4 regions of the Streptomyces sp. NPDC046909 genome follow, and region 3 is predicted to be linked to each of the others. Evidence: riboswitches for the same ligand, from Rfam matches in the RefSeq annotation. Region 3 holds a riboswitch; each other region holds the start of a gene.
The links. A riboswitch is a leader RNA that binds a small molecule or an ion and turns the genes downstream of it on or off. The one in region 3 is predicted to bind cyclic di-AMP.

Region 1 (2,191 bases), on a different contig from region 3:
CAGATGCGGGCCGGTGACATTGCCGGTCGCGCCGGAGAGGCCGATCTGCTGGCCCTCGGTGACGGTCTGGCCGGCCGAGACCGAGAGCGAGGACAGGTGGGCGTACTGGGCGTAGTAGCCGTCGGCGAGCTGGATGACGACCTGGTTGCCGTACGCGCCGCCCCAGCCGGCGGAGACGACGGTGCCCGCGGCCACGGCCTTCAGCGAGGTGCCGGTCGGGACGACGAAGTCGACACCGGTGTGGTAGCCGCTGGACCACATGCTGCCCGCCGTGTGGTAGGCGGTGCCGACGGTGGCGCCGGTCACGGGGAGGGTGTAGCCGCTGGAGCTGCTGGTGCCGGTCGACTCGCTGCTCTGGGTGGCACTCGTGGTGTTCGAGGAGGACGAGCCGGACGAGGAGGACGACGACTTCTCGGCGCTCGTGGACTTCCCGGAGCTCGTGGACTTCTCCGTGCTCGCCGACTTGTCGGTGCTCGCCGCGGCCTTCTTGCCGAGGGTGAGCTTCAGACCGGGGTGGATCAGCGAGGGGTCGGAGCCGACGGCCTCGCGGTTGTCCGAGTAGAGCTTCTTCCAGCCGCCGCTGACGTTCTGCTCGTCGGCGATCTTCGAGAGGTAGTCACCGGCCCGCACCGAATAGGTGCGCACGGTCGCGGTGTTCGCGGCGCTCTTCTTCTCCGCGGCCTTCTTCTCGGTCGCCGTCTTCTCGGCGGCCGGAAGGGACTGGACGGCCTTTTCCGAAACGGACTGCGAGGTGGCCGCGTGGGCGCCTGCGGCACCCATCAGCGGGAGGGCGAGTGCGGCTCCGCCGGTGCCGGCGACGGCGATCGAGCGAGTGAGGCGCTGGGTCTTCGGACGGCGGTGCTTACCCTTCGCGGGCATGGCGAATTCCTCTCCGGCGCCTACGAGGTGAGCTGTCGGGTGCGGACTGGAGATGTCCGGCCGCACCGAAGTGCGGCTTAACCCCTAGCCGTTCCGGAGACCGGAACAGGCGGTTGTACCTGTGGGTCCCCCGCTCCTGCCGTTCACGGGTGAGTTGTGCGGGCACCGGGCGGCGGCAGGATTGGGCGTCCGTCCGGATTGGTGGCGAACGTAAGCGAGGAAGACGCAAAGGGACAAGCGAGAGGTTCCAGAGAAATGCGTTCCTCTTGATCCCTTGTGAGAATTACCGGTCACCCTGTGTGAATTCAGCCCGCCGCCCGCCCCGCAAAACCCTTGGGAAAACACGGGAATTACGTGAACATGACGGGCGACGGACGGTCACGGATATGACGCTCCTCACGTGCCGTTTTCACAGCTTCCTTTATTCCAGAGCGAGTTGGAATGAAGGTGAAGGAAGGCGAAGGAAGCCACCAATTCGGACAGACGACTCAGATGCGACGCAGTCGGAGAACTGCCGCATCCAAGTCGCCCCGCAATCCAACCCGAAGTCCGTGATGCAGCAATACCGCACCTCTGTGAATTTCGCCCGTTTCAAGGCATTCGTACGACGCTGCCGGGTCGAGCCCGCGCAGCCGCAGCGCCGGGACGGGCTCGCCGTAGCTCTGCGCCTGGAGCCAGGCGAGGACGACGGCCTCGTCCCCGCGGACGTACTGCACCGCACTGAGCCCGCCGCGCGGGGGCCGCAGCCGGTAGAGGTCGCCGCGCTGCACCAGGGGCCGGATCTCCTTGTAGAGGCCCACCCATTGCCCCGCCTCGGCCAGCTCCTCCTCGCTCCACTCGGAGAGGTCCCCGCCGACCCCGAGCACCCCGGCCATGGCGCTCACGAACCGGAACTTGAGCGAGCTCACCCGGCCGTTGAGCTGGGTGTTGGGGCTGTCGGTGACCCAGGCGGCCATCACGCGCGCGGGGTGGATCTGACTGAAGCCGTGCTGGATGGCGAGCCGGTCCAAGGGGTCGGTGTTGTCCGAGGTCCACACCTGGTCGGTACGGCTGAGCACCCCGAGGTCGATACGGCCACCGCCGCCGGAGCAGGACTCGAAGGCGACGCCCGGGTGAGCCGCCCGCAACCGGTCCAGGAGGGCGTAGAAGCCGCGCACATGGTCGACCCACAGCCGCTGCGGGTAGGGCTCACCCGGCCAGCCCGCATCGGTGAAGCAGCGGTTGAAGTCCCACTTCACATAGTCGACGGGGGCGGAGGAGAGCAGGGTGTCGAGCCGCTCCCAGAGGTACTCCTGGACGTCCTCGCGGGCCA
Region 2 (2,191 bases), on a different contig from region 3:
GCGACAGCCCCTCGGCGTCCGAAGGGTCCAGTTCATCCGGATCATCCAACTCGTCCAGTTCCTCCGGTTCATCTGGATCGCCTGACTCGTCCTCGTCCTCGGGCTCGTCCTCCGGGTCGTCCGACGCGTCCTCCACCGACGCGACCCCTTCGCCTTCCGCATCCACCGAAGCGGACAACTCCGCCAAGTCGGACACCTCCGACCCCGGCGCCGAGAACTCACAGCCGTCCGACGGCTCACCCACAGCAGAGACGGATGCTGACGAATCGGACAACTCATGGCAAGAGGGCGGCTCTTCGGCCCTCGTTGACACCGGCGCCCTCGCGACCGACAGCGGCGCCGACGCCGACGCCCGCACCGGCGCCGGCACCGGCACCGGCAAGCACCGCGGCGCGAGTGCCGACGAGAGCTCGTACACCGTCCGCTCCGGTGACACCCTCGCCTCCATCGCCGACTCCCTTGACGTCGACGGCGGATGGCGTCGGCTCTACGCCGAGAACAAGCAGGTCATCGGCGCCGACCCGAGCGACATCATGCCCGGTCAGACCCTCGTACTCGGTACCGAATAGGGCGAAAAAGCACGGGAGTTCGCGCCGCACTTCGCAGTAAATGTCCGGTTTGGCGAAAGTGTGGGATGAGTCTCAGAAGCCCTGATCGTCTTTGAAATCCCCCGGGTTCCGTGTCTACGGTCAACACCGCTCGTCACCACGAGCCCCGGCTGCCGCAACGCCGAATCCTGCCAGCGGCCGTACGGGAACAGTCGTCGCGTCAAGCGCCGTAGGCAGGAGCGGGGGACCCAAGGTAAGTGCCGGGCCCAGCAGTTCACGCTGGTCCGGCTCGGGGTGAAGCCGCGCAGTGGGCCGAGAGGCCCCGACGCGCGGCCGGGCAACTCAACCGGCCCGAACCCGACAGCTCACCTCGCAGGCGTCGGTGAGGGGATCCACCATGCTGTTTTCCGGCAAGGGCAAGCACCGCCGTCCGTCCAAGGCCACCCGCGCCGCCGCGCTCGCCGGCGTCACCGGTGTCGCGATAGCCGCCCCGCTGATGGCGGCCGGCAACGCCTCCGCCGCCACCGCCTCCGAGTGGGACGCCGTCGCCCAGTGCGAGTCGGGCGGCAACTGGTCCATCAACACCGGCAACGGTTACTACGGCGGTCTGCAGTTCTCCGCCTCGACCTGGGCCGCGTACGGCGGCACGGCGTACGCCTCCACCGCGAACCAGGCCACCAAGGCGCAGCAGATCGAGATCGCCGAGAAGGTCCTCGCCTCCCAGGGCAAGGGTGCCTGGCCGACCTGCGGTGTGGGCCTGTCCGGCGCCACCTACACCGGCAGCAGCAGCTCCTCCAGCGGTTCCTCCAGCTCGTCGAGCGACAGCGGCACCAGCACCCGCTCCTCCGAGCAGTCGACGTCCCGCTCCTCCGAGCGCACGACCGCGAAGAAGACCGTCACCACCCCGACCGGTAAGAAGGTCAAGAAGGGCGACGGCGAGTACAAGGTCGTCAAGGGTGACACCCTCAGCTCCATCGCCGAGGAGCACGACGTCAAGGGCGGCTGGCAGAAGCTGTTCAAGCTGAACAAGGACATCGTCAGCGACGCCGACTTCATCTACCCGGGTCAGCAGCTGCACCTCAAGTAAGAGGCACCGGCAAGACCCAGCTGAACCACAGCGCCCTCACATCCGTGGTCCTCATACTGAAGGCCTCGTGAGGGTCCCCCCGTCCCCACGGGCTCCCCGCTCCGGTGCGTGTTCCCCCGTACGCACCGGGGCGGGGCTTTTTTGTGCCGGGTTTCCGGAAGCGTCTTTGTTCCGTTCAGAAACAATTTACGATCGGTTCTGTCCACGGGGCGGTCCACGCGGTGGCCGATCGCCCGGAGCCGGTTAGGCTCGTCTCGCAGAGCCGCTGCGGTAGTGCCGTAGCCGCGTCACATCCAAGAAGGAGATGCTCGTGCCGTCCATCGACGTCGTCGTAGCCCGGGAAATCCTGGACTCCCGAGGCAACCCCACGGTCGAGGTCGAGGTCGGCCTCGACGACGGCAGCACGGGTCGTGCCGCCGTTCCGTCCGGCGCCTCCACCGGTGCCTTCGAGGCCATCGAGCTCCGCGACGGTGACCCGAACCGCTACCAGGGCAAGGGTGTCGAGAAGGCCGTCCTCGCCGTCATCGAGCAGATCGGCCCGGAGCTGGTCGGCTAC
Region 3 (2,191 bases):
TTGCCGTCGGGGCCGAGGGCGAGGGAGGTGGGGACGGTCTCGTGCTTGTCGTGGTCGGGGAAGACGGTGAAGGGGCGGGCCTTGCCGTGCGGGGAGACGACGACCAGGTCATTGCCGGCCGCGTCGGCGACGATCTCGCGGCCGTCGGGGAGGGCGAGGACGGCGTACGGGTTGGACTCCAGGGCCGCCTTGTGGGGGTTGTACCTGAGCTCCACGGCGGTGATGTCGGCGGCGATCTCCGCGGTGCCGTGATCGCCGTTCTGTTCGACGCGGAGCAGCTTGCCGAGCTTGTTCCAGGGCGGGGTCGTGGGGACTCCGGCCTCCGGCGGGGCGAAGGTCTCGACGCCCCAGAGCTCGCCCCAGCGGGCGGAGACGCCGTCGACGCCGGTCGCGAAGCCGCCGTCGGGGGCGGCGCCCGAGGGCAGGCCCCGTACGACCCGGTAGTGCTGCCATGCGCCGCCGTCCCAGTAGATCTTGGTGACGGCGGAGGAGAGGCCGATGCAGGTCTCGCCCTCGGGGCCCTCACCGATGCACTTCTTGCCGCCGCGGCCGGCCTCGGCGACGTACACGTTCCCGTCGGCGTAGGACAGCTGGCGCGGGTTGTCGAGGCCGGTCGCGATGACGCGGACGACGGGTTTGGCGCCGCCGTGACCTCCTGAGGCTGTCGCGGGTGCGATGCCCGCGGTGGCGGCGAGTGCGACTCCGGTGGCGACGACGAGTGACGTACGGGTCTTCATGGCCGTATCCCTCCCACCCACGGGGTGCGTCCGCGGGTCGACTGGAAGGTAGCGGCCATAAGCGGGCGGACGGCTCTACTCCGTAACACTCGGGTCAAAATACGCACAACTCGCCGCAGATCCTTCCGGATTGACCACGCCGAGCGAGGGGCTGACCAAAGGTCACGAAAATGTATCGGGCCTATCGGACATCAACCTTCACAGGGGCCACACCAGTTGGCTACCGTGCCGGACAGGCCGTACGACCTCCACCGGCGAACCTCGCCGGGCCGCGCGGCCTCCGCTCAATCCGGTACGCCCCTGGGGGCGCCCGGAGCCGGGGACCCACACCGACCTTGGGGTGAATCGGCCCGACTCCCTTCACGGGAACGGCCGTAGGGCACACCTTCCGAACCACCCGCCCGAACCCGACAGCTAACTCGGTAGGCGGAACATGGAAGGAGTCGCCACCCTTGGCGTCGCACCGCAAGTCGCCGCCGGCGGGTACGCGCGTAGCAGGCATACGCACCCCCGCCCTCGCCACGGCCGCCCTCACCTCCGTGGCCCTGCTCTCCCAGACGGCCACCGCAGCACCCTCGACCGATGACAAGCCGAGCATCGAGGAAGTCGAGAAGAAGGTCGACGATCTCTACCGCCAGGCGGAGTCGGCGACCGAGAAGTACAACTCGGCCAAGGAGAAGACCACCAAGCAGCGCAAGGAGGTCGACACCCTCCTCGACGACGTCGCCCAGCGCACCCAGAAGCTCAACGAGGCCCGCGAGGAACTCGGTTCCTTCGCCGCGGCCCAGTACCGCACCGGCGCCTCCGCGCCCGACACCGCGACCTTCCTGCTCGCGGACACCCCGCAGGACTACTTCGACCAGACGCAGCTGATGGGCCGCATGACGGACCGTCAGAAGGGCGCGGTCGACGACTACATCACCGAGCAGTCCGCGACGATGAAGAAGCGCCAGGAGGCCACCGAGAGCCTCGCGACGCTCACCGAGTCGCAGAGCGACCTCAAGACCGCCAAGGCGACCGTCCAGCGCAAGCTCTCCGACGCGCGCGAGCTGCTGTCGCAGCTCACCGCCGAGGAGAAGGCCCGGCTCGCGGCGATCGAGAAGCGGAAGCAGGAGGAGGCCGCCCGCAAGGCCGCCGAGCTGGCGAAGCAGCAGGCGGCCGAGCAGAAGGCGGCGGAGGAGGCGGCCGCGGCCGAGGAGGCGGCGAGCGGCTCGTCCTCCGGGACCTCCGGCTCCTCCTCCACCTCCACGGACTCCTCGTACGCCACGAAGGCCGACAAGGCCCTCGCCTTCGCCCGCTCCCAGATCGGCAAGCCGTACGTCTGGGGCGCCACAGGGCCCGACTCCTACGACTGCTCCGGCCTCACCCAGGCCGCCTGGAACGCCGCCGGCATCTCCCTCCCCCGCACCACCTACGACCAGGTCGACTTCGGCACCACGGTCTCCCTCGCCAAC
Region 4 (2,191 bases), on a different contig from region 3:
ATGCGGTTCGGCTTCGAGATGGACGCGGACACGCTCACCGAGGTGCTCACCGTCGCGGTGGTCGCCGGTCTCGCCGCCGTCCTCAACCGGGTTGTGCGCCGCGGGGACCAGCGGCTCGCCTCGCAGCGCGAGATCGCCGAGGCCGCCCAGCGGGCGGTGCTGCCCGAGCCGGACGAGCGGATCGGCGGGTTCGAGATCGCGGTGCGGTACGAGGCCGCGCAGAAGGACGCCTTCATCGGCGGGGACCTGTACGCCGTGCAGGACAGCCCGTACGGGGTGCGGCTGGTGGCCGGGGACGTGCGCGGGAAGGGCATGGGGGCGGTCGCCGCGGTCGCCGTCGTCATCGGGGCGTTCCGGGAGGCCGCCGAGCAGGAGAAGACGCTGGAGGCGGTCGCGGGGCGCCTTGAGCGGGCGCTGGCGCGTGAGGGCACGCGGCGCGAGGGGCTGGACGGCTTCGAGGGGTTCACGACCGCCGTACTCGCCGAACTCCCGCACGGCGACGGGCTCGTACGGATCGTCAACCGCGGCCATCCGCCGCCGCTGCTGCTCTGTCCCGACGGGGCCGTGCGGCCGCTGCCCGCCGCCGAGCCCGCGCTGCCGCTCGGCATGGGCGAGTTGGGGAGCTGGCCCGACCGGGCGGAGGAGGCCGGCTTCCCGGGCGGGGCCACGCTGCTGCTGTACACCGACGGGCTGTCCGAGGCGCGGGACCGGCACGGGGAGTTCTACGATCCGGCGGCGCGGCTCGCGGGGCGGACCTTCCGTGCCCCGGGGGCGCTGCTGGCCACGCTCGTCGCGGAGGTCCGCCGGCACACCGGGGGCGGCGCGACGGACGACATGGCGCTGCTCGCCGTACGGCGGTCACGCGGGGTGAGCGCGCGACCGCCCTCCGCATAACAACTGACATACCGTCAATGGCTGTGAGGTTCCTGAGATTGTGGCGGCGCTGGGTCAACTCGCCCGTTTTTCGCCGCTCATGGCCCGTACGTCCAGCCGAAAATCGTTAATGATCAAGCGGAACAGCTTGGAATACCCAGGCCGGGTCTATTAACGTTCGATAACGCAGCGCGGTCGTCCCAGCCGTCACAAGAGACGGCTCCGTGCTCACGCGCTTAATCCCGCAAGGGAGCCGGGGAACCATCAACCCTGGGGTGAATCGCGCGAACGCCGCCGTGAACTCACGGCAGGTATACGCGCGTAGGAGACCTTCCTGCTCCGAACCCGTCAGCTAACCCGGTAGGCGAGAAGGAAGGAAAGGAGCACGCCCACGTGGCGTCAAACCGGCCTGCCCCCGAGGCCCCGTACGTGCCGAGCCAGCGCACCTCCACCGATGTCTTCGGCTACGGCAGCTACCACCACGACGAGGGCCCCCGCGAGGAGTGGAACCCCACCGAGGAGTCCCTCCGGCCGGCACGTGGCAAGCACCGGGTCGCCAAGCAGCGCGGCAACGGATTCGCCCGCAGCTCCACCGTCCTGGGCGTCGGTGTCATAGCCGCCGTCGGCGGGGCCGGCATGGCCAGCGCCAACACCGGCAAGCCGCCGGTCTCCATCTCGATGCCCGACCTGCCCAGCGTGGGCGGCGTCTTCGGCGGCGAGGACGAGGCCCCGCAGGGCTCCGCGACCGCGCTCAGCGACCTCGCCTCGACCGCCACGCAGGACCGGACCGAGGGCGCCTCGGACGCGGGTGAGACGCTCCGCAACCGGATCATGGCGCAGGCCGAGAGCCAGCAGACCCAGGTCGACAGCAAGGCGCAGCTCGCCACCCAGACCGCCCTCGCCGACGAGACCGCGAAGGCCGAGGCCGCCGCGCTGAAGAAGGCCGCGGACGACGCCGCCGAGGCGAAGAAGGCGGCGGAGAAGAAGGCCGCGCAGGAGGCCGAGGCCAAGCGTCTCGCCGAGCTCGCCAAGCAGTACACGCTGCCGACGTCGTCGTACACGATCACCTCGACCTTCGGTCAGGCCGGCTCGCTGTGGTCCTCCGGCTACCACACGGGTCTCGACTTCGCGGCTCCCACGGGCACGCTCATCAAGGCGATCCACAGCGGCACCATCACGGAGGCCGGCTGGGCCGGTTCCTACGGCTACCGCACGATCCTCACCCTCGACGACGGCACCCAGCTGTGGTTCTGCCACCAGTCCTCGATCAGCGTCAGCGTGGGCCAGAAGGTCAGCACGGGCGATGTGATCGGGCGCG

Region 1: another riboswitch for cyclic di-AMP. It lies ahead of ABZ928_RS07175 (LysM peptidoglycan-binding domain-containing M23 family metallopeptidase); the one in region 3 lies ahead of ABZ928_RS31595 (NlpC/P60 family protein).
Region 2: another riboswitch for cyclic di-AMP. It lies ahead of ABZ928_RS13630 (transglycosylase family protein); the one in region 3 lies ahead of ABZ928_RS31595 (NlpC/P60 family protein).
Region 4: another riboswitch for cyclic di-AMP. It lies ahead of ABZ928_RS13080 (M23 family metallopeptidase); the one in region 3 lies ahead of ABZ928_RS31595 (NlpC/P60 family protein).

The regions. Positions count from the first base shown of each region.
Region 1 is NZ_JBEYXC010000002.1:643,235-645,425, forward strand. It holds gene ABZ928_RS07175 (LysM peptidoglycan-binding domain-containing M23 family metallopeptidase) at 1-879, opposite strand, end outside; cyclic di-AMP (ydaO/yuaA leader) riboswitch at 884-1,061, opposite strand; gene ABZ928_RS07180 (alpha-galactosidase) at 1,368-2,191, opposite strand, start outside.
Region 2 is NZ_JBEYXC010000004.1:118,255-120,445, reverse strand. It holds gene ABZ928_RS13635 (transglycosylase family protein) at 1-569, shown strand, start outside; cyclic di-AMP (ydaO/yuaA leader) riboswitch at 764-942, shown strand; gene ABZ928_RS13630 (transglycosylase family protein) at 946-1,635, shown strand; gene eno (phosphopyruvate hydratase) at 1,940-2,191, shown strand, end outside.
Region 3 is NZ_JBEYXC010000010.1:228,271-230,461, reverse strand. It holds gene ABZ928_RS31600 (ScyD/ScyE family protein) at 1-737, opposite strand, end outside; cyclic di-AMP (ydaO/yuaA leader) riboswitch at 1,009-1,181, shown strand; gene ABZ928_RS31595 (NlpC/P60 family protein) at 1,190-2,191, shown strand, end outside.
Region 4 is NZ_JBEYXC010000003.1:912,101-914,291, forward strand. It holds gene ABZ928_RS13075 (PP2C family protein-serine/threonine phosphatase) at 1-894, shown strand, start outside; cyclic di-AMP (ydaO/yuaA leader) riboswitch at 1,097-1,255, shown strand; gene ABZ928_RS13080 (M23 family metallopeptidase) at 1,267-2,191, shown strand, end outside.